DNA from 3 places in the Serratia aquatilis genome. Region 2 is predicted to be linked to each of the others. Evidence: predicted binding sites of a transcription regulator. Region 2 holds the regulator's gene; each other region holds the start of a gene.
What was found. The regulator CRP, encoded in region 2, controls carbon source genes, mostly activating them, when cyclic AMP is high. The targets are predictions, from matches to a motif close to ATGTGANNNNNNTCACAT.
Positions count from the first base shown of each region.

Region 1: the regulator CRP is predicted to act here: its motif matches at 995-1,012, upstream of aaeR (HTH-type transcriptional activator AaeR).
Region 3: the regulator CRP is predicted to act here: its motif matches at 1,633-1,650, upstream of yrbN (protein YrbN).

Region 1 covers NZ_CP173186.1:532,337-540,191, forward strand. The annotation lists gene aaeR (HTH-type transcriptional activator AaeR) at 66-977, opposite strand; gene aaeX (p-hydroxybenzoic acid efflux pump operon protein AaeX) at 1,583-1,786, shown strand; gene aaeA (p-hydroxybenzoic acid efflux pump subunit AaeA) at 1,794-2,726, shown strand; gene aaeB (p-hydroxybenzoic acid efflux pump subunit AaeB) at 2,726-4,693, shown strand; gene SAQUA_RS02395 (ribonuclease) at 4,903-5,349, shown strand; gene SAQUA_RS02400 (barstar family protein) at 5,354-5,635, shown strand; gene yjgA (ribosome biogenesis factor YjgA) at 5,677-6,225, opposite strand; gene pmbA (metalloprotease PmbA) at 6,396-7,736, shown strand.
Region 2 covers NZ_CP173186.1:4,996,580-5,004,434, forward strand. The annotation lists gene SAQUA_RS22795 (phosphoribulokinase) at 1-378, shown strand, start outside; gene SAQUA_RS22800 (amidohydrolase) at 419-1,591, opposite strand; gene SAQUA_RS22805 (MFS transporter) at 1,603-2,793, opposite strand; gene SAQUA_RS22810 (LysR substrate-binding domain-containing protein) at 2,987-3,895, shown strand; gene SAQUA_RS22815 (OsmC family protein) at 3,898-4,305, opposite strand; gene crp (cAMP-activated global transcriptional regulator CRP) at 4,687-5,319, shown strand; gene SAQUA_RS22825 (YccS/YhfK family putative transporter) at 5,376-7,445, shown strand; gene SAQUA_RS22830 (aspartate aminotransferase family protein) at 7,776-7,855, opposite strand, start outside.
Region 3 covers NZ_CP173186.1:4,747,435-4,755,289, reverse strand. The annotation lists gene pnp (polyribonucleotide nucleotidyltransferase) at 1-528, shown strand, start outside; gene nlpI (lipoprotein NlpI) at 654-1,538, shown strand; gene yrbN (protein YrbN) at 1,657-1,737, shown strand; gene SAQUA_RS21495 (DEAD/DEAH family ATP-dependent RNA helicase) at 1,727-3,667, shown strand; gene yedE (selenium metabolism membrane protein YedE/FdhT) at 3,963-5,177, shown strand; gene yedF (sulfurtransferase-like selenium metabolism protein YedF) at 5,174-5,413, shown strand; gene SAQUA_RS21480 (luciferase-like monooxygenase) at 5,446-6,471, opposite strand; gene SAQUA_RS21475 (transcriptional regulator) at 7,605-7,855, shown strand, end outside.

The DNA.
Region 1 (7,855 bases), 960 kb from region 2:
GGATAAACCTTATTGCTTGTAACCAAAAAGAGTTGCTCTCTGCGTTGGCGTCAGGATGAGAGGAATTAACGGTAACCCTGATAAACCTCCGCCACGCGTTTGAAGTAATCTGTCAGATAGTTGATACACACCTGAACCTTCAGCGGCAGTTTATCCTTTTTGGTGTAAAGGGCGTAGATCGGGCGGGGTTCAGAGTAGTAACCTGCGAACAGGATCTCGATTTCTCCGCGTTTGATTTCTTCAATCACCCACATCAACGGTGCATAGGCAATTCCGGCTCCTGCCTTCAGCCAGCGGATCATGGTCTGCGAATCATTGGTTACAAAGCGCCCCTGTGGGGAAATTCGCGTGCTGATCCCTTCTGGTGCCATCAATTCAAACTCGCTGTCCGGTCTTACGCTGTACTCTAGCCAGGAAAAATTCCCCATATCACTGGGTTTCTGCGGCGTACCGTGCAGAGTAAGGTAGCTCTTGGCGGCACAAACCACCATCGGCATCGAACCCAATCGTTTGGAGAACAGGCTGGAATCCTGCAATGTTCCGGTGCGGATCACCAGATCCAACCCGTCGGCTATCAGATCGGGAGCTGGAATGCCGGTCACCAGATTCACTGTCAAACCAGGATATTCTTGCAGCATTTCAACAGCCATTGTCGATAACACGTTCTGCGCCATGGTGGAAGAACTGCCGATTCGCAACGTTCCGATTGGCGTGTTGTTCAGGGCATAAAGCTGTTCATGGACTTCTGTTACCTCCTGCAGCATGCGCCTACAGCCCTGGTAATAGATTTTACCTGCTTCAGTCAGGCCAATACTGCGTGTGCTGCGGTTAAGCAACTTCATCTGCAGATCATTTTCCAGTTTAGATACGGTCTGACTGATGGAGGAAACGCTCATGTCGAGCCGGCGTGCCGCTGCAGTGAATGAACCGCACTCGACTACTTTGGCAAACACCGACATACGCTTTAGTCTTTCCATTGTTCACTCTGGCTTAAAAGTGATTTAGATCACAAATTGTAGATGAGATATAGTAAGCAGGCTAATATAATGCGGTCGGGCGTATCCTTCGCCTTTCTAGCCGCAGTGTTATGGGCTGTGCCTGGTTGCTACTCGGAATCAGTTGGAGAATAAGGTGTTCTATACTCTAAATAATTCGAGTTGCATGTAGGCGGCAAGACCGAGCGTCGCCAGGAGCATAGCCCACTATGTGACTGGTGCGAACGGGTGCAGCCAACACCCAGGCAACTTGAAGTATGACGAGTATAAACGCTTTGGGGGTAATGATGTCACGGATACTGCCGTGGTTCGAGCACCCCGCTGGTAATCCATACATTCCCTTCCACGGAAATATGTTCTGAGTTTACCTCTTTTTCAGGTTCATGGCCTGGACAATAGGTTGCCCACCCTTGCTCTTGCAACCTCCGCCCGATAACGGTTTTTTGAGGTTGTCATAGCACCATGGTCTATTAAAGTGCATAGCCTTATCTGGGTGACAGTGTTTGGCGTCTGCTGGTTATAATGTAAATAGAATGTGATACGAGCAGTGCACGGTCCCGGTGCAGTAAACAATTAAGGAAAAAGTGATGAGTTTGCTTCCGGTCATGGTCATCTTCGGACTGTCGTTCCCTCCGGTTTTTTTTGTGCTTTTGGTGTCGCTGGTACTGTTTTTCATCTTACGTCGCCTGCTACAACCCACCGGCATTTACGATTTTGTCTGGCATCCGGCGTTATTCAATACTGCGCTGTATTGCTGTTTGTTTTATCTGGTTTCATCTCTTTTTTTCTGAGGTCGCTGTGAAAACTTTTTCATTGAAAATAACCCGAATTGCGATCACCTTGATCCTGATCTTGCTGGCGGCGATGGCCGTGTTCAAGGCCTGGGTGTTTTACACCGAGTCGCCGTGGACGCGTGATGCCAAATTTAGCGCCGATATTGTCGCTATTGCCCCTGATGTCAGCGGTTTGCTGACGGAGGTACCGGTCACGGACAACCAACTAGTGAAACAAGGCCAGGTTCTGTTTGTAATCGACCCGACACGTTATCAACAGGCGTTGGCACAGGCTAACGCCGATGTGGCTTATTATCAGGCGTTGACAGCAGAGAAACAGCGGGAGGCGGGGCGCCGTGTTCATCTGGGGATAAAGGCAATGTCGCAGGAAGAGATTGATCAATCCAGTAACGTGCTGCAAACCGTACAGCAGCAATTGGCGAAAGCGATCGCTGTCCGTGATTTGGCAAAGTTGGATCTTGAACGTACCACGGTACGTGCACCCGCTGATGGTTGGGTGACCAACCTGAATGTGCACGCGGGGGAATTTATCAACCGGGGGGCCACTGCGGTGGCATTAGTGAAGAAAAATACCTTCTATATCATCGCCTATTTGGAAGAAACCAAGCTTAACGGCCTGAACAAAGGAGATCGTGCAGAAATCACTCCCCTTGGCAGCAACCGCATTATGCGCGGTACTGTCGACAGTGTCGCCGCCGCGGTGAACAACAACAGTAGCTCTGTTAACAGCAAGGGATTAGCGTCCATCGACAGTAATCTGGAGTGGGTGCGCCTGGCACAGCGTGTACCAGTAAAAATCATTTTGGACGAGTTGGACCAGCAAAACCCTTATCCGGCGGGCACTACGGCTACCGTGGTCATTACTGGCAAGAGCGATCGCGCAACCAGCCGCTCGCCGCTTAGCAGACTAATGCACCGGTTACGTGAGTTTGGTTGATGAAAAACCCTACTTTTAGCCGCCTGAGGTTCTCTTTTAAGCTTAGCTTTGCGCTTGTCTTTGCGCTGTTTGTTGGCTTTCACCTACACCTGGAAACCCCTCGCTGGTCGGTGTTGACGGCCGCTATTGTGGTTGCTGGCCCGGCTTTTGCTGCCGGAGGCGAACCGTTTTCAGGTGCCATCCGTTATCGTGGTTGGCTGCGTATTTTCGGTACATTTGCAGGCTGTTTTGTCGGTTTGCTGATCATTGTTTTGTGTGCACGCGCGCCGGTAGTGATGCTAATGCTTTGCTGTATCTGGTTGGGGATTTGTACCTGGATCTCCTCATTGATTAAGGTCGAAAACTCCTACGCTTGGGGGTTGGCGGGCTATACGGCACTGATTATTATTGTGACTTCAGCATCGGCTCCCAACACGCTGCTGGCAGCCCCGCAGTTCGCTATAGAACGCTGTAGTGAGATTGTACTTGGTATCGTCAGTGCGGTTTTGGCTGACTTGCTGTTTTCACCCCGTTCAATCAAGCAGGATATCGATCGCGCGGTGGATCAATTGCTGGTCAAGCAATACAAACTGATGCAGATGTGTATCAGCAACGCAGAAAAAGAGGATATTGACCGCGTCTGGGGGGATTTGGTGAAAAGCACCACTGCGCTGAACGGGATGCGCAGCAATCTGATGCTGGAATCTTCACGTTGGCAGCGAGTTAACAGCCGTATGCTGGCGCTGCATACGCTCTCTCTTGAACTGATTACCCATGCTTGTGAAACCTATCTGATTCTGCTCAATCATCCTGATGCAGTGAAAGCAAATATCCGCGAACTGCTGATGGTGCCCGCGGAAAACCCAGCGGAGATCCATCAGCGTATGAAGCTGGTGCATCAGGTTCTGGCTATTAACCGCAGCGATGAAACGCTGCATACGGTCACCAGTTGGGTAGGCGCAGCAACGCGTTACCTGTTGGTGGCAAAAGGGGTGCATACCAACAGCAGTATCAATACGGTTGAAAGCGAGATACTTGCCGGAGAGGTGGTGGTGAAAAAACCATCGGCTGAAGGCCACCACGCGATGATTAACGGGCTACGCGCCTGGGTTGCCACATCCATCGGTTGTTTGTTCTGGTTGTGGACCGGTTGGACCTCGGGTAGCGGCTTTATGGTAATGATTGCCGTTGTCACTGCACTGGCGGTGCGCACACCGAATCCGAAAATGACGGCGTTAGACTTCCAGTTGGGCGTACTGATGGCGCTTCCTTTCGGCGCGCTGTTCTACATGTTTATCCTGCCTGCAACACAGCAAAGCATGCTCTTGCTGTGCCTGAGTCTAGGCATATTGGCATTCTTTATCGGTATCGAAGTGCAGAAACGGCGTCTGGGTTCATTAGGGACGTTGTTGAGTACCATCAATATCATCGTGTTGAGTAACCCGATGAGTTTTCACGTAAGTTCTTTTATCGATAGCGCCCTTGGCCAAATTATCGGTTGTTTTGTCGCCATGATCGTCTTGTTCCTGATCCGTGACACTTCGCGCGAACGCACGGGGCGCACGTTGATGAACCAACTTGTCAGCAGTGCCGTGTCGGCGTTGACTACCAAAGCCGCTCGCCGCCGGGAAAATCATCTGCCTGCGTTATATCAGCGCCTGAATCAACTTTTGATGATGTTCCCGAACGATATTGCCAAATACCGGCTGGCGCTCAATCTGATCATTGCCCACCAGCGGATGCAGATGGCCGAAATCCCGGATAGAGAGGAGCTTTCGGCATTTCATAAACAGATCCGCAGCACGGCTGATAGTGTGGTATCCGCGAAGAACGATACCAAACGTGCCTACTACTACGACCGTTTGCTGAAAGAGATGAACGAATACCAGCAGAAACTGGTAGAAAACAGCGCGCCGCTCAGCGTCACTGGGCCAGTAAAACGCCTGGCAGACATGTTACACCTCTATCGTCATGCTTTGATCGATTGATCTCCCTTCGCCCTCCGCGTTGATAATGGGCTTTTGGGTCTGCGACGGCACCACGGACAGTTAAGGGACACAGCCTAGTCACACTTTAGCGTGTATCTACAAGGTGTCAGATAGGTTGGAAAATGGCATGATTGTTTGCTCCTGCCATGTTGGGGGCACTGCCTGGTCATCTCATATTGATTATTTTTTGCTATAGATTCAGGGAAGTTATGAACAAACGTACGCTTGTGGCGATATTTATTGCCGTTATCGTGGCCGGTTTCAGCGCTCTGTATGGGAATGGAGAACGAGTTATTCCCCTTGTCTCTGCTTCAGCAGAGGGTATTGATAAGCTGACGGAACACAAGCAGGTCGTCAGCTATCTGCAGCAGCACCAACGGTTACCGAACTACTACATCACCAAAAAGCAGGCTCGCGAGCTGGGCTGGAATGCGCAAGACGGTAATCTGTGTAAGGTTTTGCCGGGCAAGGCGATTGGCGGGGATCGTTTTTCGAATCGTGAAGGGCGTTTACCTAAGGCAAACGGCCGGATATGGCGCGAGGCGGATATCAACTACCAATGCGGTCATCGCGGTGCCGAGCGGTTACTGTATTCTGATGACGGTTTGATTTTTGTCACACGCGACCATTATAAAAGCTTCATTCGGGTGGAGTGAGTCGATGGGGAAAATAGAGTTCGATTTTAACCAGATACCAGACTTACCGGCTTTCTATCGCCGCTTTGCTGACCAGTTTGCATTGGGTGAAGGATTTGGTGCTAATCTGGACGCGTTGTGGGATACGGTGACTGGCGGCATCCGCCTGCCGGTCGAGATTGAATTTATCAACCTCAATGCACGTCGCAAACGCCGTTTTGGTGCCATTATTCTGCTGTTTGAAGAAGCAGAAGAAGAGTTAGAGGGACAATTGCGCTTCAATATCCGTGAAACAGCTACACGGTAGTAGTGCATCACAGGGGAGAGCCCCTGTGATGCTGCGAGGGATCACTGCTGCGCCTCTGCCAGATCGCGCAGATACTGAAAGATTTGGCGGAAGGATTTTGGCGGCTTGTTAGCGGCCTTCTCTTTTTGCGCATTACGTACCAGCGCACGTAACTGCTGGCGATCCGCCTCTGGGTAGAGATCGAGTACCGACGGGATGGCATCATCACCTTCCTCTACCAGGCGATCGCGTAGCGCTTCCAACTTGTGGAACAGCGAAACCTGCTGGTTATGGCGGTTCTTCAGCTTGTCGAGTGCGGTCTGAATAGGCTCCACATCGCGAGCTCGTAGCATTTTTCCGATCAACTGTATCTGGCGACGGCGGCCTTCTTTCTTGATCTTCTGTGCCAGTTCAATGGCGGCGCGCAAGTCTTCATCCAACGGGATGCGTTCCAGTGCATTTTTACCCAGTTCAACCAGTTCGGTTCCCAGGTCTTTTAGCGCTTCGGCATCGCGTTTAATCTCACTTTTACTGACCCAGATAATCTCGTCATCGTCCTCGTTTTCGTTCTGCGGGACATCGTCGAGCCAGTCTTCGGGTTGTTTGGTCATGGTAGGCTCCGTTAAAAAGAGGCTAATCCTAACAGGTTGGTGGCTTTATGCGAAATTTCGCGCACTTCCTGTTAGACTCAAAAGTACGTAGGCTGTGGTTTGGTTCTCGCGCAACCCCATGCCGCCACGGCACTTTTCTCAACTATTTCCTGATTAATTATGGCAGATTGATGAAAGTAATCACGCAAGTTGCAGAACAGCGCAAAGCGCTGGAACAAGCCGTTTCACAGGCTTTAGAACTGGCACGTGCCGGTTCAGATGCGGCAGAAGTTGCCGTGACCAAAACGACCGGTATCAGCGTCAGCACCCGCTTCGGTGAGGTGGAGAACGTTGAATTCAACAGCGACGGCGCGCTCGGTATCACCGTTTATTATCAACAGCGCAAGGGCAGTGCCTCTTCCACCGATCTCAGTCCAGATGCTATTTCCCGCACCGTACAGGCGGCGCTGGATATTGCCCGTTTTACATCGCCAGATCCCCATGCGGGCCCGGCGGAAAAAGATCTGCTGGCGTTTGCAGCGCCTGACCTTGATCTGTTCCACCCTACAGAACTGGATGCGGACAGGGGCATTGAGTTGGCAGCTCGTGCCGAGCAGATTTCTTTGGCGGCAGATAAGCGCATTACCAACACCGAAGGCGGCAGTTTCAACAGCCATTATGGCATTAAGGTTTTTGGTAACAGCCACGGCATGCTGCAAAGCTATTGTTCCAGCCGTCATTCACTCTCCAGTTGTGTTATCGCTGAGCATGATGGCGATATGGAGCGTGACTACGCCTACACCGTGGGGCGCGCGATGGAGGATCTGGCAAGCCCTGAGTGGGTTGGCCAGGAATGTGCACGCCGTGCCCTGGCGCGTCTCTCTCCACGTAAGCTTTCCACCATGAAGGCCCCGGTACTGTTCTCGTCAGAGGTGGCAACCGGGTTGTTTGGTCATCTGGTAGGGGCGATCAGTGGCAGCAGTGTCTACCGCAAATCGACCTTCCTGCTGGACTCGTTAGGCAAGCAGATCCTGCCTGAGTGGATGACGATCGAAGAGCATCCGCATTTGCTAAAAGGGTTGGCCTCCACACCATTCGACAGTGAGGGTGTGCGTACGCAACGCCGCGACATCGTGAAAGACGGCGTGCTGCAGACCTGGCTATTGACCAGTTACGCTGCGCGTAAATTAGGGTTGCACAGTACTGGGCATGCGGGCGGGATCCACAACTGGCGTATTGCCGGGCAAGGGGATGATTTTGCCGGCATGCTTAAACAGTTGGGTACCGGCTTGGTGGTGACTGAACTGATGGGGCAGGGTGTCAGTGGTATTACCGGTGACTATTCGCGCGGTGCAGCAGGCTTTTGGGTGGAAAAGGGAGAGATCCAATACCCGGTCAGTGAGATCACCATCGCCGGTAATCTGAAAGATATGTTGCGTAATATTGTCAGCATTGGCAGCGATATTGAAACGCGCAGTAATATTCAATGTGGCTCCATTTTGCTACCGGAAATGAAAATTGCCGGCCAATAACCTCATGCCGTTGTGTTAAAGATGTCACCGCTCAGGTAAGGCGGTGGCATTATCCGCGTATTGGGCATTCTTGCCTGCCATATCCTCTTTTTCATCCGCTTTTGCAACTTTTCAGTTTC
Region 2 (7,855 bases):
CTGGTGCGTGACACCGGTGAACGTGGCCACTCGCGTGAGGCGGTGATGGACTCCGTGGTGCGTTCGATGGAAGACTACATTAACTTTATTACCCCCCAATTCTCGCGCACCCACATCAACTTCCAGCGCGTTCCGACGGTGGATACCTCCAACCCGTTTGCCGCTAAAGCCATTCCTTCACTGGATGAAAGCCTGGTGGTGATCCATTTTCGCGGTTTAGATCAGATCGACTTCCCCTACCTGTTAGCCATGCTGCAGGGATCGTTTATTTCACATATTAATACGCTGGTCGTGCCGGGGGGCAAAATGGGGCTGGCAATGGAGTTGATCATGGCTCCACTGGTCCAGCGGTTATTGGAAGGCAAGAAGATAGAATAACAACCTTGTTTGGCGCGGTTTATTACCGCGCCAAACGTCGTTAACGCATCAGCAAACGGCGAATAAAGCCGACGTGCAGTTGCACCCCGATCAGTAATGCCGCCTCATCCAGTTTAAACCTGGGATTATGTACACCGTAAGTTGCACCAATCGCTTCATTACCGCTACCGATAAACAGGAAACACCCTGGCACTTTCTCCTGATAAGAGGAGAAATCCTCACTGCCAAACATCGGTGTTGTCATTTCCCGCAATGCTTGCGGCCCCACGGTTTCGGCAATCACCTCACGCGCAATGGCGCACGCGTCCGGATGGTTATTACCGATGGTGTAACCACGCGTCCAACTCACCTTGTAGCTGGCACCATGAGCCTGGCTGATCCCAGCGATGGTTTGTTCAACCAACTGCGGCACCCGCTCGCGTACCTCCCGATTATGGGTACGCAAAGTGCCTGCCAGCCTGACGCTGTCAGGAATGACGTTATAGCTGTCGCCTCCTTGGAAAGTGGCCACCGTCAGGACAGGGACATTCAACGGATCCAACTTACGCGCAACAATCTGCTGCAATGCGGTGACGACTTCTGCACCAATAGGGATGGGGTCGATACACAAGTGGGGCATCGATCCGTGGCCCCCTTTTCCCTGCAGCACGATATCGAAGTTATCACTGGAAGCACTGAAAACGCCCGGTTTTAAAGCCACTTCACCGGTAGGGAAGTTTGGCATCACATGCAGGCCGAAGATCATCTTCACACCATCCAGTACGCCCAGATCCACCAACTGCTGCGCGCCCCCCGGCGGTACCTCCTCAGCATGTTGGAAGATAAAACGCACGGAGCCCTGTAACCGGGATTGTAACTGGCATAGTACCCTGGCCGCCCCCAGAAGCATCGCGCTATGGGCATCGTGGCCACAGGCGTGCATCACCCCTGGCCGCGTCGAGCAAAAGGGTTCGTCGTTTTCTTCCTGGATTGGCAAGGCGTCAATGTCAGCACGCAAGGCAAAACATGGCCCCGGTGCAGCCCCCTGCAATTCGGCAACCACGCTATTCGGGGTAGGACGGGTTAGGGTTAATGGGCCAAAACTGGCGAGTTGCTCGGCAATATAATCGGCTGTCTGCGCCTCATGGAAAGATAACTCTGGATGAGCATGCAGATGACGACGCCAGTTCAGGACCTGCTGTTCAACATCAGCTATCAACTGTTCAATATTCATTCTCGTACTCCTCAATTCAATATCGGCTGGCGTGACTGACTCGCCAGTGGCAGGATCACTAACCCAGAAACCACCATGGCGAGTGCCAAAAAGATAAACGTCGACATGTAATCGTGACTTAGGGTGATCAAATAGCCCATGGCAATCGGCGCAACAAATCCCCCCAGGGTGCCGCCGGTGTTGATCAGCCCCATTGCGGCCCCCATTACTTCCGCAGGCAGGCGTTTCATAGGTAAGGTGAAAACCGTGACAAATGACGCCATCAGAAACACATAGCTCAGGAACAAGAACAGGCTTGCGGCCAGTGGCGATTCGCTGGTAAACACCAGCCAGATGCAGATTGCGCTAAGTAGGGAACTCATACAGATCACCATTGGCTCACGCCCTTGCAGATAACGCCCCACCAACCAGCCGGTGCCGAGGGAAGAGATCCAGATCCCCAAACCACCGGCAGCCACCACCATGCTGGAAACACCGATCGGTAGCCCGCGTTGCTGGACCAGAAATTTCGGTAACCAAGCCATCAAACCGTAAGACGGGATGTTGATGCAGAAGATCGCCACAAATAGCAGCAACACTATCGGGCTTTTCAACAAGGCTTTATAGCTGGCCCCGGTTGCACCGGGCTGGGTGCGCTCAGCCTGAGGCGGGTTGGGCACCAGCCACAAGATACAGGCGGCAATCGCGAATGCCAGCAGGCCAAGAGCCGAGAAGGAACCGCGCCAACCAATATGATCCAGACAATAAACTGCGACTAGCGGCCCAGCGGTCATCGCCAACCCGGCGGAGGAAAGCAGGATCGATTGCGCAAAGGTGCGTTGTTCTAGCGAGAAATTCGCCACTACGGCTTTGGCGCAAGAGCAAGGGTAGCCAGAGTGGCCAATACCGGAAAGGAAACGGAACGTCACCAGCAGCCCCAGGCCGAACCCCAGAATGCCGAAGCACAGCGCAAACCCGCCAAGCAGCAGTAGCGAACTGCACAGGACTTTCTTGAAGCCAAAACGGTCATTAAGCCAGCCTGCCGGTATCTGGAACAATGAGTAGGCCAGGAAGAACATCCCGGTAATGTATCCCAGTTGCTCAGCCTGCAGATTGAACTCACGTTCAATAGGTAACAGTGCAAAACCCATTACGGTTTTATCGATGTAAACCACGACATAACCCACAAACAGCAAAAAAATCATTAGTGAACGACTTTTCATCGCTGGTATTCCTTTAAGTTATCACTAAGACCTCCCCCATCCTGGCGGGCTTGTTTTGATAGTGTGATCCAGGTCACTTTATAACCTTAAATAACAATCACTTATATCAATACCTTAGAAACTATAGGCTTTTACCATGTTGCATAAGATACAATTTTTTAAGTAGTGATAGCTTTTGCTGATAGGGGCAGGAATGGGGTATTTACCAAAATTACAGCAACTTAAAGTGTTCCAACAGGTGATCCGTAGCGGCAGCATTCGCGGCGCGGCGCGTGCCCTGGGGCAGTCCCAGCCAGCGGTAAGCCGCACTATTCGCGAATTGGAACAAGTGCTGGAAACCCAGTTGATCATTCGTAGTAGCCAGGGGATGACGCTGACCGAAACGGGCCGGGCGTTCGCTCTGCGAATGCAGCTGATTCTGGAAGAACTACAGCGTGCCACCGATGAGATCCAGCAGTTGAACCAGCATTCGCAGGGCAGCGTTGCGGTGGGATGTTCTTCTTTACTGGCTCTAACGGTACTCCCTGAGTTGGTAGAAGAGTTCAAACAGCCATTTCCACAGGCCAATCTGCTGATCCGTGAAGCCCAGATGTCGACCCTACTACCAGCATTACGTGAGGGGCGCCTGGATTTTGCCGTCGGCACCGTTAGTCCGGAACTACCTTTAGAAGATTTGGTGCGCGAGCCGCTGTTCAACGCCCCTTTCTGTATTATTGCCCGCCAAGGGCACCCGCTGGCACAGGCGAAATCACTGGACGAGCTCCGCGAGGCAAAACTGGTATTACCGGAAACCGACATGGGGTATTACCAGCAGCTACAGTCGGTGCTCGGCACCTTCTACCAGCAGCTGCCCCACACGCCCATCCGTTCTGATTCGGTAGCATATGGACTGAGTATGGTACTGGAGGCTGGCTATCTGACTATCGTGGCACGAGCGATGGCGACGCCGCTTTATTTGCAGCATAAGCTGGTGGCATTGCCTATCGACTGTCTGCCGCAGGCACAGTATTGCGTGCTGTACTCGCAAAAATCGCCGCTAACCATCACGGCGCGGCGCTTTCTTGATTTATTGCGCACATACTGCCAGCGTTACCGTTGGTAGGCTCAGGCAATCTCGCGGATTTCAAAGCTATGGGTGACGCTGGCGGCTTTATTCAGCATCAGCGCAACGGAGCAATATTTCTCTGCGGAAAGGTTTACCGCTCGTTCCACGATCTTATCGGTCAGCCCTTTACCCGCGACAATAAAGTGCAGGTTGATATGGGTAAACAGGCGAGGGGCTTCTTCTCGGCGTTCTGATGTCAGTTTTACTTCACAATCAACGATATCGTTACGCCCTTTTTGCAAAATTGACACCACATCGATAGCACTGCAGCCACCCACAGACATCAGTACCATTTCCATCGGACTTGGCGCTTTCTCCCCCGCGTTACCATCCATCAATACCTGGTGACCAGAAGCGGACTCACCCATAAATGTCAGCCCTTCTACCCACTTGACTCTTGCCTGCATTTTGTACTCTCCGGTTTATTTCTGAAAAACAAAGTACGCTTTCGCATAGAAACTGGCAACGGAACCTGATGCTAATCATGCTGAAGCGAGACAACACAAGACACTCGCCTCACTCTGTGCTACAAACAAAGCCGCAATAACTCTTTCCAGGTCACCGATTTCAGGGAAATGTCCAAGGAAAGGCCCCTATATTGGCATGTTAACAGAATGTAGCTTGCAGCACTCCACGCAAGTCAATATGCTAGAACATAAGCGTATTTCTATAACACGCCTCAAAACCTGTTGATAGCCACTAATAATAAACCAGGCTAGAAGCACGTTTTACAGGGAACTCTGACCCCTGTGATACAAGGCAGCGATTACAACAGAGGATAACAGCGAATGGTTCTCGGCAAACCGCAAACAGACCCGACTCTTGAATGGTTCCTGTCTCATTGCCATATCCACAAATATCCATCGAAGAGTACGCTGATTCACCAAGGTGAAAAAGCCGAAACGCTTTACTACATCGTAAAAGGTTCCGTCGCGGTGCTGATTAAGGATGAAGAAGGCAAAGAGATGATCCTGTCCTACCTTAACCAGGGGGATTTCATCGGCGAGCTCGGATTATTTGAAGAAGGCCAGGAGCGAAGCGCCTGGGTGAGAGCAAAAACAGCCTGTGAAGTGGCTGAAATTTCCTACAAGAAATTCCGCCAACTGATCCAGGTGAACCCGGATATTCTGATGCGCCTGTCCGCACAGATGGCAAACCGTCTACAAGTCACTTCAGAGAAAGTGGGTAACCTCGCCTTCCTTGACGTTACTGGCCGCATCGCACAGACCTTGCTGAATCTGGCAAAACAACCTGATGCCATGACCCACCCTGATGGTATGCAGATCAAAATTACCCGCCAGGAAATTGGCCAAATCGTCGGTTGCTCGCGTGAAACCGTCGGTCGTATTCTGAAAATGCTCGAAGACCAAAACCTGATTTCCGCTCACGGCAAAACTATTGTCGTATACGGTACACGTTAATCCTTGAAAACACGGCGCTACAAGGCGCCGTGTCTTTAGCTGCTGAATAGCAAACCATGTGGCGTCGCCTGATCTACCACCCTGAAGTCAATTACGCACTGCGACAAACACTGGTGCTTTGCCTACCCGTGGTTTTTGGATTGCTGATTAGCAACCTGCAGTTAGGGTTACTGTTCTCGCTGGTTCCCGCCTGTTGCAATATTGCTGGGCTAGATACCCCCCACAAACGCTTCTTCAAACGTCTGATCGTTGGTGGTTCGTTGTTCGCCCTCAGCAGTATTTTGCTGCAGCAGGCGCTGCTGTGGCATATTCCGTTGCCTTTACTGATGCTGGGAATGGCATTGTTACTCGGTGTCAGCGGTGAAATCAGCCCACTGCACGCGCGTCTGTTGCCCGCCGCCCTTGTCGCCGCCATCTTCTCACTCAGTATGGCGGGCAGTGTACCCATATGGCATACCCCCTTGCTGTATATCGTAGGCACGGCGTGGTACGGGTTGTTCACCTGGTTCTGGTTCAAGCTGTGGAAAGAGCAGCCGATGCGTGAATCCCTCAGCCAACTCTATATCCAGTTGGCCGACTATCTAGAAGCCAAATACTCACTGCTGACTCAGCACACCGATCCGGAAACCGCTCTACCGCCTTTATTGAAACGCCAACAACAGGTGATGGATCTGATCAGCCTGTTATACCAGCAACTCAACTTCCTGCCCCATGCCAGTAATGTCGAGCAAAAGCGTTTGCAGCGCAGATTCCAGGTCGCGCTCGATCTGCAGGAACACATTACCGTCAGCCTGCACCAGCCGGAAGAGGTACAAAAACTGGTTGAGCAAAGTCAGGCCGAAGCGATTATCCGCCGCAATGCGCAAGTTATCGCAGCGCGCCTGCGCGAAGTGGCTGGCGACATTCTTTATCATCGACGTTCCAAACGCTTTGGTATGAAGAACGAGCTGGCTGCATTGGAAAAAGTCGCCACACAACATGCTGATAAGCCGGTCGGGCAATTCTGCTATTACCACTTCAGCCGCATCGCACGCCTGCTGCGCACTCAGCGCCCACTTTATCGCCGTGACCTGATGGTCAATCAGTCGCGGTTACCGTTCTGGCCTGCGGTGGTGAGTTATCTTTCACCCAAATCCAACGCCTTGCGAAATGCGACCCGGCTGGGGGTGATACTCGCCGTCGGCAGCAGCCTGGGGATGATTTTCAATCTGCCAAAACCCTATTGGATCTTACTGACCATCATGCTGGTCAGCCAGAACGGCTACAACGCCACGCGGGTGAGGATCCAACACCGTGCGCTTGGCACGGTGGCCGGGTTAGTGATTGCAGCAGGGTTGTTACAGTTACAACTGCCGGAGACGGTGACGCTGTGTATCATGCTGGTAGTCACCCTCGTGGCTTATCTGGTTCTACGTAAAAACTACGGGCTGGCGGTGATCGGTTTCACCATTACCGCAGTCTACACGTTGCAAATTTTAGCCCTCAACGGCACTCATTTCCTGGTGCCTCGGCTGATAGATACGCTCATCGGCTGCGTGCTGGTATTTGGCGGTACAATCTGGCTGTGGCCGCAATGGCAGAGTGGGTTGCTGCGTAAAAATGCGCATCAGGCGTTGGAGCATGACCAAACGGCGTTACGCTTGTTACTAGAGGAACCGGATGCCGCCCAATTGGCCTATGCACGAATGTCGGTTAATCAAGCGCATAACACCCTGTTTACCTCTCTCAATCAGGCGATGCAGGAGCCGGGGTTCAAATCAGATTATCTGGCAGATATGCGGTTATGGATCACCCACAACCAGTTTATTGTCGAACATCTGAATGCGATGACCATTCTGGCACGCGAGCACTATATGCTGACGCCAAAGCTGGCTGAGGAATATCTGCAAAGTTGTGAGATTGCGCTACAAAGTTGCCAGCAGCGCTTGGAGTATGACGGCCCGAACACCAGTAGCAGCATCATGCAGTTGCCAGATTTGCACCCAGATATGCCAATAACCGAAATGGAGCGCCACTTGCGGCGCATACTTTCACACCTGGGCGTGATGCATACCATTTCGTCACTGGCCTGGCGCCAACGCCCACACCATGGGATTTGGTTAAAACGCAGACTACGTGACGGCTGACATATACCTGCCGATTTTCAATATAGTAGAGGCCACACCTGATATTCAGCCTCCACAGAGACACTAGGCTGTGCCCCTTAACTGGACGCGAGCGCCGCTGGCGGTCATTTGTACGCAGAGCAAGGCGTGAGCCGTGAGGTTTGGTGGACCAAATAAGCGGCGAATAACGCAGCAATGCTTACAAATGGCCCCAACCCTGCGGGTCGCGCCCCAAAAGCCCATCCTCTGCGTTGTCGGGCTTGAACAGAGGGCCACTCTACTCTGCGCCCTCCGCCTTGATAATGGGCTTTTGGGTCTGCGACGGCACCACGGACAGTTAAGGGATACAGCCTAGGCGTTAATCACATCCTGCACAGCCAACTCAAACAGAGCCATGCCTTCTTCGATATCTTCCAGCTCCACCACCAACG
Region 3 (7,855 bases), 250 kb from region 2:
CACATTCTGGGCGTGATGGAACAGGCAATCAGCATTCCACGTGGCGATATCTCCGAGTTTGCACCGCGCATTCATACCATTAAGATCAATCCAGACAAGATCAAAGATGTGATTGGTAAGGGTGGTTCTGTGATTCGTGCGTTGACCGAAGAAACAGGGACTACAATTGAAATTGAAGATGATGGTACAGTGAAAATCGCTGCTACCGATGGTGAGAAAGCGAAATACGCGATCCGCCGCATCGAAGAGATTACTGCTGAGATTGAAGTTGGCCGCGTGTATCAGGGTAAAGTTACCCGTATCGTTGATTTCGGTGCCTTTGTGGCCATCGGCGGCGGTAAAGAAGGTCTGGTACACATCTCTCAAATCGCTGACAAGCGCGTTGAGAAAGTGACCGATTATCTGCAAATGGGTCAGGAAGTACCGGTTAAGGTACTGGAAGTGGATCGCCAGGGCCGTGTGCGCCTCAGCATCAAAGAAGCTACGGCGCCTGAAGCGGCTGCGGCTCCTGTACCAGAAGCAGAGTAACTGTATCAGCAGTTTTACAGCCCCTTGCGCAGGCAGGGGCTGTTCTTGTCGAGCGAGTAGGATACTCGCGTATTAGCAAGCGGAGGACAGGACGTTCATCCAATGTTTGTCTTCGGGAGTGGGAAATGAAGCCTTTCTTGCGCTGGTGTTATGTTGCGACAGCACTATTGCTGGCAGGATGCAGCAACCATGATTGGCGTAAAGACGAAGTTCTGGCTATTCCGTTGCAGCCAACGCTGCAGCAGGAAGTGATCCTGGCGCGCATGGAACAAATACTTGCCAGCCGGGCACTGACGGACGAAGAGCGCGCGCAGCTTTTATATGAGCGCGGTGTGCTGTATGATAGTCTTGGGTTACGTGCACTGGCGCGCAATGATTTTTCACAAGCGCTAGCGATACGTCCTGATATGCCGGAAGTTTTCAACTACCTGGGCATTTACTTAACGCAGGCAGGCAATTTTGATGCTGCCTATGAAGCGTTTGATTCTGTACTAGAGCTTGATCCAACTTACAATTACGCGCGTTTAAACCGGGGCATCGCATTGTATTATGGCGGCCGCTTCCCGTTGGCGCAGGATGATCTGCAGGCGTTTTATCAAGACGACCCAAACGATCCCTTCCGTTCTTTATGGCTTTATCTTGCGGAAAGAGAAATCGATCCCAAGAAGGCTGTCGCAGCGCTTGAACAGCGTTACGAAAAAGCGGACAGAGGGCAATGGGGATGGAATATTGTCGAATTCTACCTGGGCAAAATCAGCGAAAAAACGCTGATGGAAAGGCTCAAGGCAGATGCAACGGATAACACTTCGCTCGCTGAGCATCTCAGTGAAACTGACTTCTATTTAGGTAAGCATTACCTAAGTCTGGGGGACAAGAACACCGCTTTGGCGCTGTTCAAACTGACGGTGGCTAACAATGTTCATAACTTTGTTGAGCACCGCTATGCATTGTTGGAATTGGCGCTGTTAGGCCAAGAACAAGACGACCTATCGGAATCGGACCAGCAATAGCTGACGGACAATTATCAGCCTGATATACATTGGTTTTTTTAACCAAAGTAATCGCCTTGGCGGGCGATGGCTTTTTTGTCTGTTTTATAATCTAATTTGAGCCGGTTCACACTTTTCAATGAAAATGACTGAAAATTTTCTCGACGAGTTATGTAGACTGGCTGCCATTATTAATGAGGCACGTGTACATGACTACTGAGTTTGAAACCTCTTTTGCTGACCTGGGGCTATCTGCTCCGATCATTTCTGCTCTGACCGATCTGGGCTACGAAAAACCATCACCGATCCAGGCTGAGTGTATTCCTCACCTGTTGAACGGCCGCGATGTACTGGGCATGGCTCAGACAGGTAGCGGTAAAACGGCAGCGTTCTCGCTGCCCCTGCTGCACAATCTGGATGCAGCTGTTAAGGCACCACAAATCCTGGTGCTGGCACCGACCCGCGAACTGGCGGTTCAGGTTGCTGAAGCAATGACCGATTTCTCCAAACACATGCACGGCGTGAACGTAGTGGCACTGTACGGTGGCCAACGTTACGACGTGCAACTGCGTGCTCTGCGTCAGGGCCCGCAAATTGTAGTAGGTACTCCAGGCCGTCTGCTGGATCACCTGAAACGCGGTACGCTGAATCTCTCCGGCCTGAAAGGTCTGGTGCTGGACGAAGCTGACGAAATGCTGCGCATGGGCTTTATTGAAGATGTAGAAACCATTATGGCGGAGATCCCGGCTGAGCATCAGACCGCGCTGTTCTCTGCAACCATGCCGGAAGCGATTCGTCGTATTACACGCCGCTTTATGAAAGATCCGCAGGAAGTACGTATTCAGTCCAGCGTCACTACTCGTCCAGACATCAGCCAGAGCTACTGGACTGTGCAGGGGATGCGTAAAAACGAAGCTCTGGTGCGTTTCCTGGAGTCAGAAGATTTTGATGCAGCGATTATTTTCGTACGCACCAAGAATGCGACCCTGGAAGTAGCTGAAGCGCTGGAGCGCAGCGGTTACAACAGCGCAGCGCTGAACGGCGATATGAACCAGGCCCTGCGTGAGCAGACTCTGGAACGTCTGAAAGATGGTCGTCTGGACATTCTGATTGCTACCGACGTTGCAGCCCGTGGTCTGGACGTTGAGCGTATCAGCCTGGTAGTAAACTATGATATCCCAATGGATTCAGAGTCTTACGTTCACCGTATTGGTCGTACAGGTCGTGCGGGTCGTGCTGGCCGTGCGTTGCTGTTCGTTGAAAACCGCGAACGCCGCCTGCTGCGCAACATTGAACGCACCATGAAGCTGACTATTCCTGAAGTTGAACTGCCAAATGCAGCACTGTTGGGTGAGCGTCGCTTGGCCAAGTTTGCCGCTAAAGTACAGCAACAGCTGGAAAGCAGCGATCTGGACATGTACCGTGCACTACTTGCTAAACTGCAACCGGCAGAAGAGCTGGATATGGAAACGCTGGCCGCAGCACTGCTGAAAATGGCTCAGGGCGAACGTCCTCTGATCCTGCCACCGGATCCTGTGTTCAAACCGCGTCAACGCCGTGAGTTTAACGATCGTGATGAACGTGGTGGCGAGCGTCGTCGTGATGCACGTCCAGATAGCCGTGAAGGTGCAGGTGAGCGTCCACGTCGCGAGCGTCGTGACGTGGGTGAAATGCAACTGTACCGGATTGAAGTGGGCCGCGATGATGGTGTGGAAGTGCGTCATATTGTTGGTGCAATTGCCAACGAAGGTGACATCAGCAGCCGCTATATCGGTAATATCAAGCTGTTTGCTTCTCATTCTACTATCGAGCTGCCAAAAGGCATGCCGGGCGAGATCCTGAATCACTTTACCCGTACCCGTATTCTGAACAAGCCGATGAATATGCAACTACTGGGTGATGCACTGCCAAACGAGCGCCGTGAGCGTCGTGAAGGTGGCGCAGGTAATGGCGGTGAACGCCGTGGTGGTGGTGCACGTCCGTTCAACGGTGAACGCCGTGAAGGGGCAGGTGCTGCTCCGCGTCGTTCTTTCAGCGAGCGTCGTGAAGGTGGCGCAGGTAATGGCGGTGAACGCCGTGCTGCCAAACCAGCCCCACGCCGTGATGATGCCGCACCAGCTGCACCACGCCGTCGTTTTGGTGATGCATAATTGTTGATATAACCTTTTAGGGTTAATTAATATACTAAAACCAGCCTTCGGGCTGATTCAGACTGCTGACAAACCCCGTTATTAGGGAGAGCGTGCCGATGGGGTCGTAACGGCGTAAGCCGTCGGAGCGCCCCTCGGTGCGCTAGGCCCGGGTATCTCGGGTCAGAAGGCGACTTTGTCATCAACCTCAACCAGCCTTCGGGCTGGTTTTTTTATGTCTAAAGTCGCAGCACATCCTGTTAACAGGCGTATTATCTGACGGCTTATTTTTCGGATGTTTCGCACGGGAGATGCCATGAGCTGGCAGCAATTCAAATCTCAATATCTGGTGCGCTTTTGGGCACCTATGCCTGCGGTGATCGCCGCAGGGATACTCTCTACCTATTATTTCGGTATGACAGGCACTTTCTGGGCCGTGACGGGTGAGTTTACCCGCTGGGGCGGACACGTATTGCAATGGTTTGGTTTCCACCCTGAACAGTGGGGGTATTTTAAGGTGATTGGCCTGCAGGGGACACCGCTGGAGCGTATAGATGGGCGCATGATTATCGGCATGTTTGCTGGCTGTATTGCTGCGGCACTATGGGCTAACAATATAAAACTTCGCATGCCGCAACACCGTATTCGCATTATACAGGCATTGCTGGGTGGGATTATTGCCGGTTTTGGGGCACGTTTAGCTATGGGGTGTAATCTAGCGGCCTTTTTTACCGGTATTCCACAATTTTCTCTGCATGCCTGGTTTTTTGCGCTGGCTACTGCGGTAGGTTCTTACTTCGGTGCCAAATTTACTCTGCTGCCAATGTTCCGCATTCCGGTAAAACTGCAGAAAGTTAACGCAGCCTCGCCATTAACGCAAAAACCTAAGCAGGCACGCAGCCGATTTCGATTGGGAATGGTGATCTTTTGTCTCGCGATTGCCTGGTCGCTGTGGACACTGTTCGATGCCCCTAAAATGGGGGTCGCGATGCTATTTGGCATTGGCTTCGGTTTGCTGATTGAACGGGCACAGATCTGTTTCACCTCCGCGTTTCGCGATTTGTGGATCACAGGCCGTACCCACATGGCTAAAGCGATTATTCTCGGTATGGCGGTGAGCGCCATCGGTATCTTCAGCTATGTACAGTTGGGAGTATCACCGAAAATTATGTGGGCCGGGCCTAACGCTGTACTGGGTGGCTTGCTGTTCGGTTTTGGTATTGTGCTGGCTGGGGGGTGCGAAACCGGTTGGATGTATCGTGCGATTGAAGGACAGATCCATTACTGGTGGGTAGGTTTGGGTAACATTATTGGTGCTACGCTGCTGGCTTATTACTGGGATGCTCTGTCGCCTGCTCTTGCCACCCGTTACGACAAGATTAACCTATTAGATACCTTCGGGCCAATTGGCGGACTGCTGGTAACCTATCTGATGTTGGCCATTGCCTTTGCCGCCATGTTGTGGTGGGAGAAACGTTTCTTCCGTGCCAAACAGGATGCCTCAGTGGTGAACTTAAGGAGTGAAGCATGAAACAGGTAGAGTTAGTGCCGGATTACCGCCTGGACATGGTGGGGGAACCTTGCCCGTACCCGGCTGTGGCAACGCTGGAGGCGATGCCACAGCTAAAGGTGGGCGAAATACTGGAAGTGATCAGTGATTGCCCGCAGTCGATTAATAACATTCCACTCGATGCACGGAATCACGGCTACACAGTGTTGGATATTCAGCAGGATGGCCCAACTATTCGGTACTTGATCCAGCGTTGAAAGAGTTATGGGCGCCGTAATGGCGCCCATACTTATACCTTCACCAAATTATTTTTTACCCCGGCAACAATCTCGAACGAGCGCAAGCGCGCCTGATGATCGAAGATCTGGCCATTAACCATGATTTCATCCGCTGCGGTTTCATGCAGCAAATTCAGCAATCCTTGGCGAACGGTGTTTTCACAACCGACAATCGACATGCGTAGCGCTTGCTCAACCCCATATTGCTCACCAGCGCTCCATAAGGCGTGAATGTTATCTACTGGCGGCGGCAGAGGGCCTGGCGAGCCGCGGCGCAGGTTGATGAACTGCTGTTGCATAGAGGTAAACAGGAAGCGTGCATCGTTATCACTCTCGGCAGCAATCACATTCACACAAACCATTGCATGGGCTTTCCGGCACTGCTTTGAAGGGGTGAAGTTTTCACGGTAAAGCTCCAGGGCTTGGAACAACATATCTGGTGCAAAGTGAGAGGCAAAAGCAAAAGGCAAACCGAGTTTTGCCGCCAACTGCGCACTGTAGAGGCTGGAGCCCAACAGCCAGATAGGGACATTTAATCCCTGGCCCGGTACCGCCTGTACTGCTTGCCCTGGTTGTACTTCACCGAAATAAAGCTGCAATTCTTGCACGTCACGTGGGAAGTTATCTACCTCGCCAGAGAGATGGCGGCGCAGCGCCATCATCGTGCGTTGATCTGTTCCTGGAGCCCGGCCAAGCCCCAGATCGATACGCCCAGGATAGAGTGATTCCAGAGTGCCAAACTGTTCGGCAATCACCAGCGGCGCATGGTTTGGCAACATCACTCCACCGGATCCCAGGCGAATACTTTGTGTTCCCGCCGCCAGATAGCCCAGTAACACCGATGTAGCCGCACTGCCGATACCGGTCATATTGTGGTGTTCTGCCAGCCAGTAACGCTGGTAGCCCCACTGTTCGGCATGCTGAGCCAGGTCCAGTGAGTAATGAAACGCATCACGCGCTTTGGCTCCCAAAGGGATCGGGGATAAATCCAGCACCGAAAGCGGCACCTGTGTATTTTCAGTCATTTCATCGTCCATTGTGCTGATACCCAAATGGGTTGGGCATGGGGTTCATCGCTTAAAGGGCGAGCGCAGAAATCTGCAAGCCGTTCCAGCATAATTCAATTCACGGATGAAGAAGAGGATATCCGTGCTGGTAATCCTCCCTTCTAGGCCCGTGGTGCCGTCGCAGACCCAAAAGCGCGTTATCAAGGCGGAGGGGGAAGGGCAGAGTGGCCCTCTGTTCAAGCCCGACAACACAGAAAACGGGCTTTTGGGGCGCGACCCTTCGGGCTGGGGCCATTTGCGCGCATTGCTGCGTTGCTCGCCGCTTATTTGGTCCACCAAACCTCACGACTCACGCCTTGCCCTGCGCGCAAATGACCGCCAGCGGCGCTCGCGTGCAATTGAGGGACACAGCCTAATACCCTCCACCCAATGGCCGCACACTTCCTTCCTATTTTCCTGATTTCATGTAAGAAAATTCGGCTGATTTGGTAAGAATGTTAATTAAAATATCAACATGTTATGCGAATGTTAATTATTTTTAATTAGGAATATTCTTGGGTGTGAGCTGAAATTATATTAAAAAAAGATAATTCTACTTTTTCAATTACTGGAGTAGAAGTTTGTTTAAGCATTCACATTAACAAGGTTTTTGCTTTCTTTAATCAAGATTTCGATGATTTCATATTTAAGAAGATGCTTAAAACTTATTTAAAATCAATTGATTGATTTTGATAGTTAGAGAGCGGGATGAGGTGGGGAATATTGTGTATGAGTGTGCTACAAGAAACCATATATTCCTGAAAAAAAGAAATAATTTGGTTTTTTAATGTTAGTCAATGATATTTAACAATAAAAAACAGAATATATATTCGAATAAATTTAAAAAATAGTGTTTTATGCTTATACATAAGTTATTTTGTATGTTTAGAGTTTTAATTCTTAAAAATTATAAATAAAGGTGAAATAATCTGTTTTTTACTCATCACTTTTAGTTAATTGGATTTAAATTCTGCGCTTTACGCATTTTCTTAAATGTTTATGAATTGACATTCATACCGCAGACCATAATATGTACTTGGCCGACATATGCTAGACCTCCGATTTATAAATAAAATATCAGGGCGGTTGTAGCAGTATTACAACGGTGATGCGATGGGGTAATAATGGATATAATGACTCAAAAGAAAGAGGCTGCAGGGACAGTTATCATCAGCGAACAGACTAGGTTGTTTCTTTTTGGTTATATTGTTAATAATGAGTTCCAGATAGATGCCGAGTCAGGTACGGTAATTAAACTCTACAATAATATAGATTGTGGCACGCATTCGGATTATCATTTTAGTAATTACCTAAAACTGCATAAAACGATGATGAGACTATTGCTCTATTTATTAGAGAATGCAAATTTTGGTTA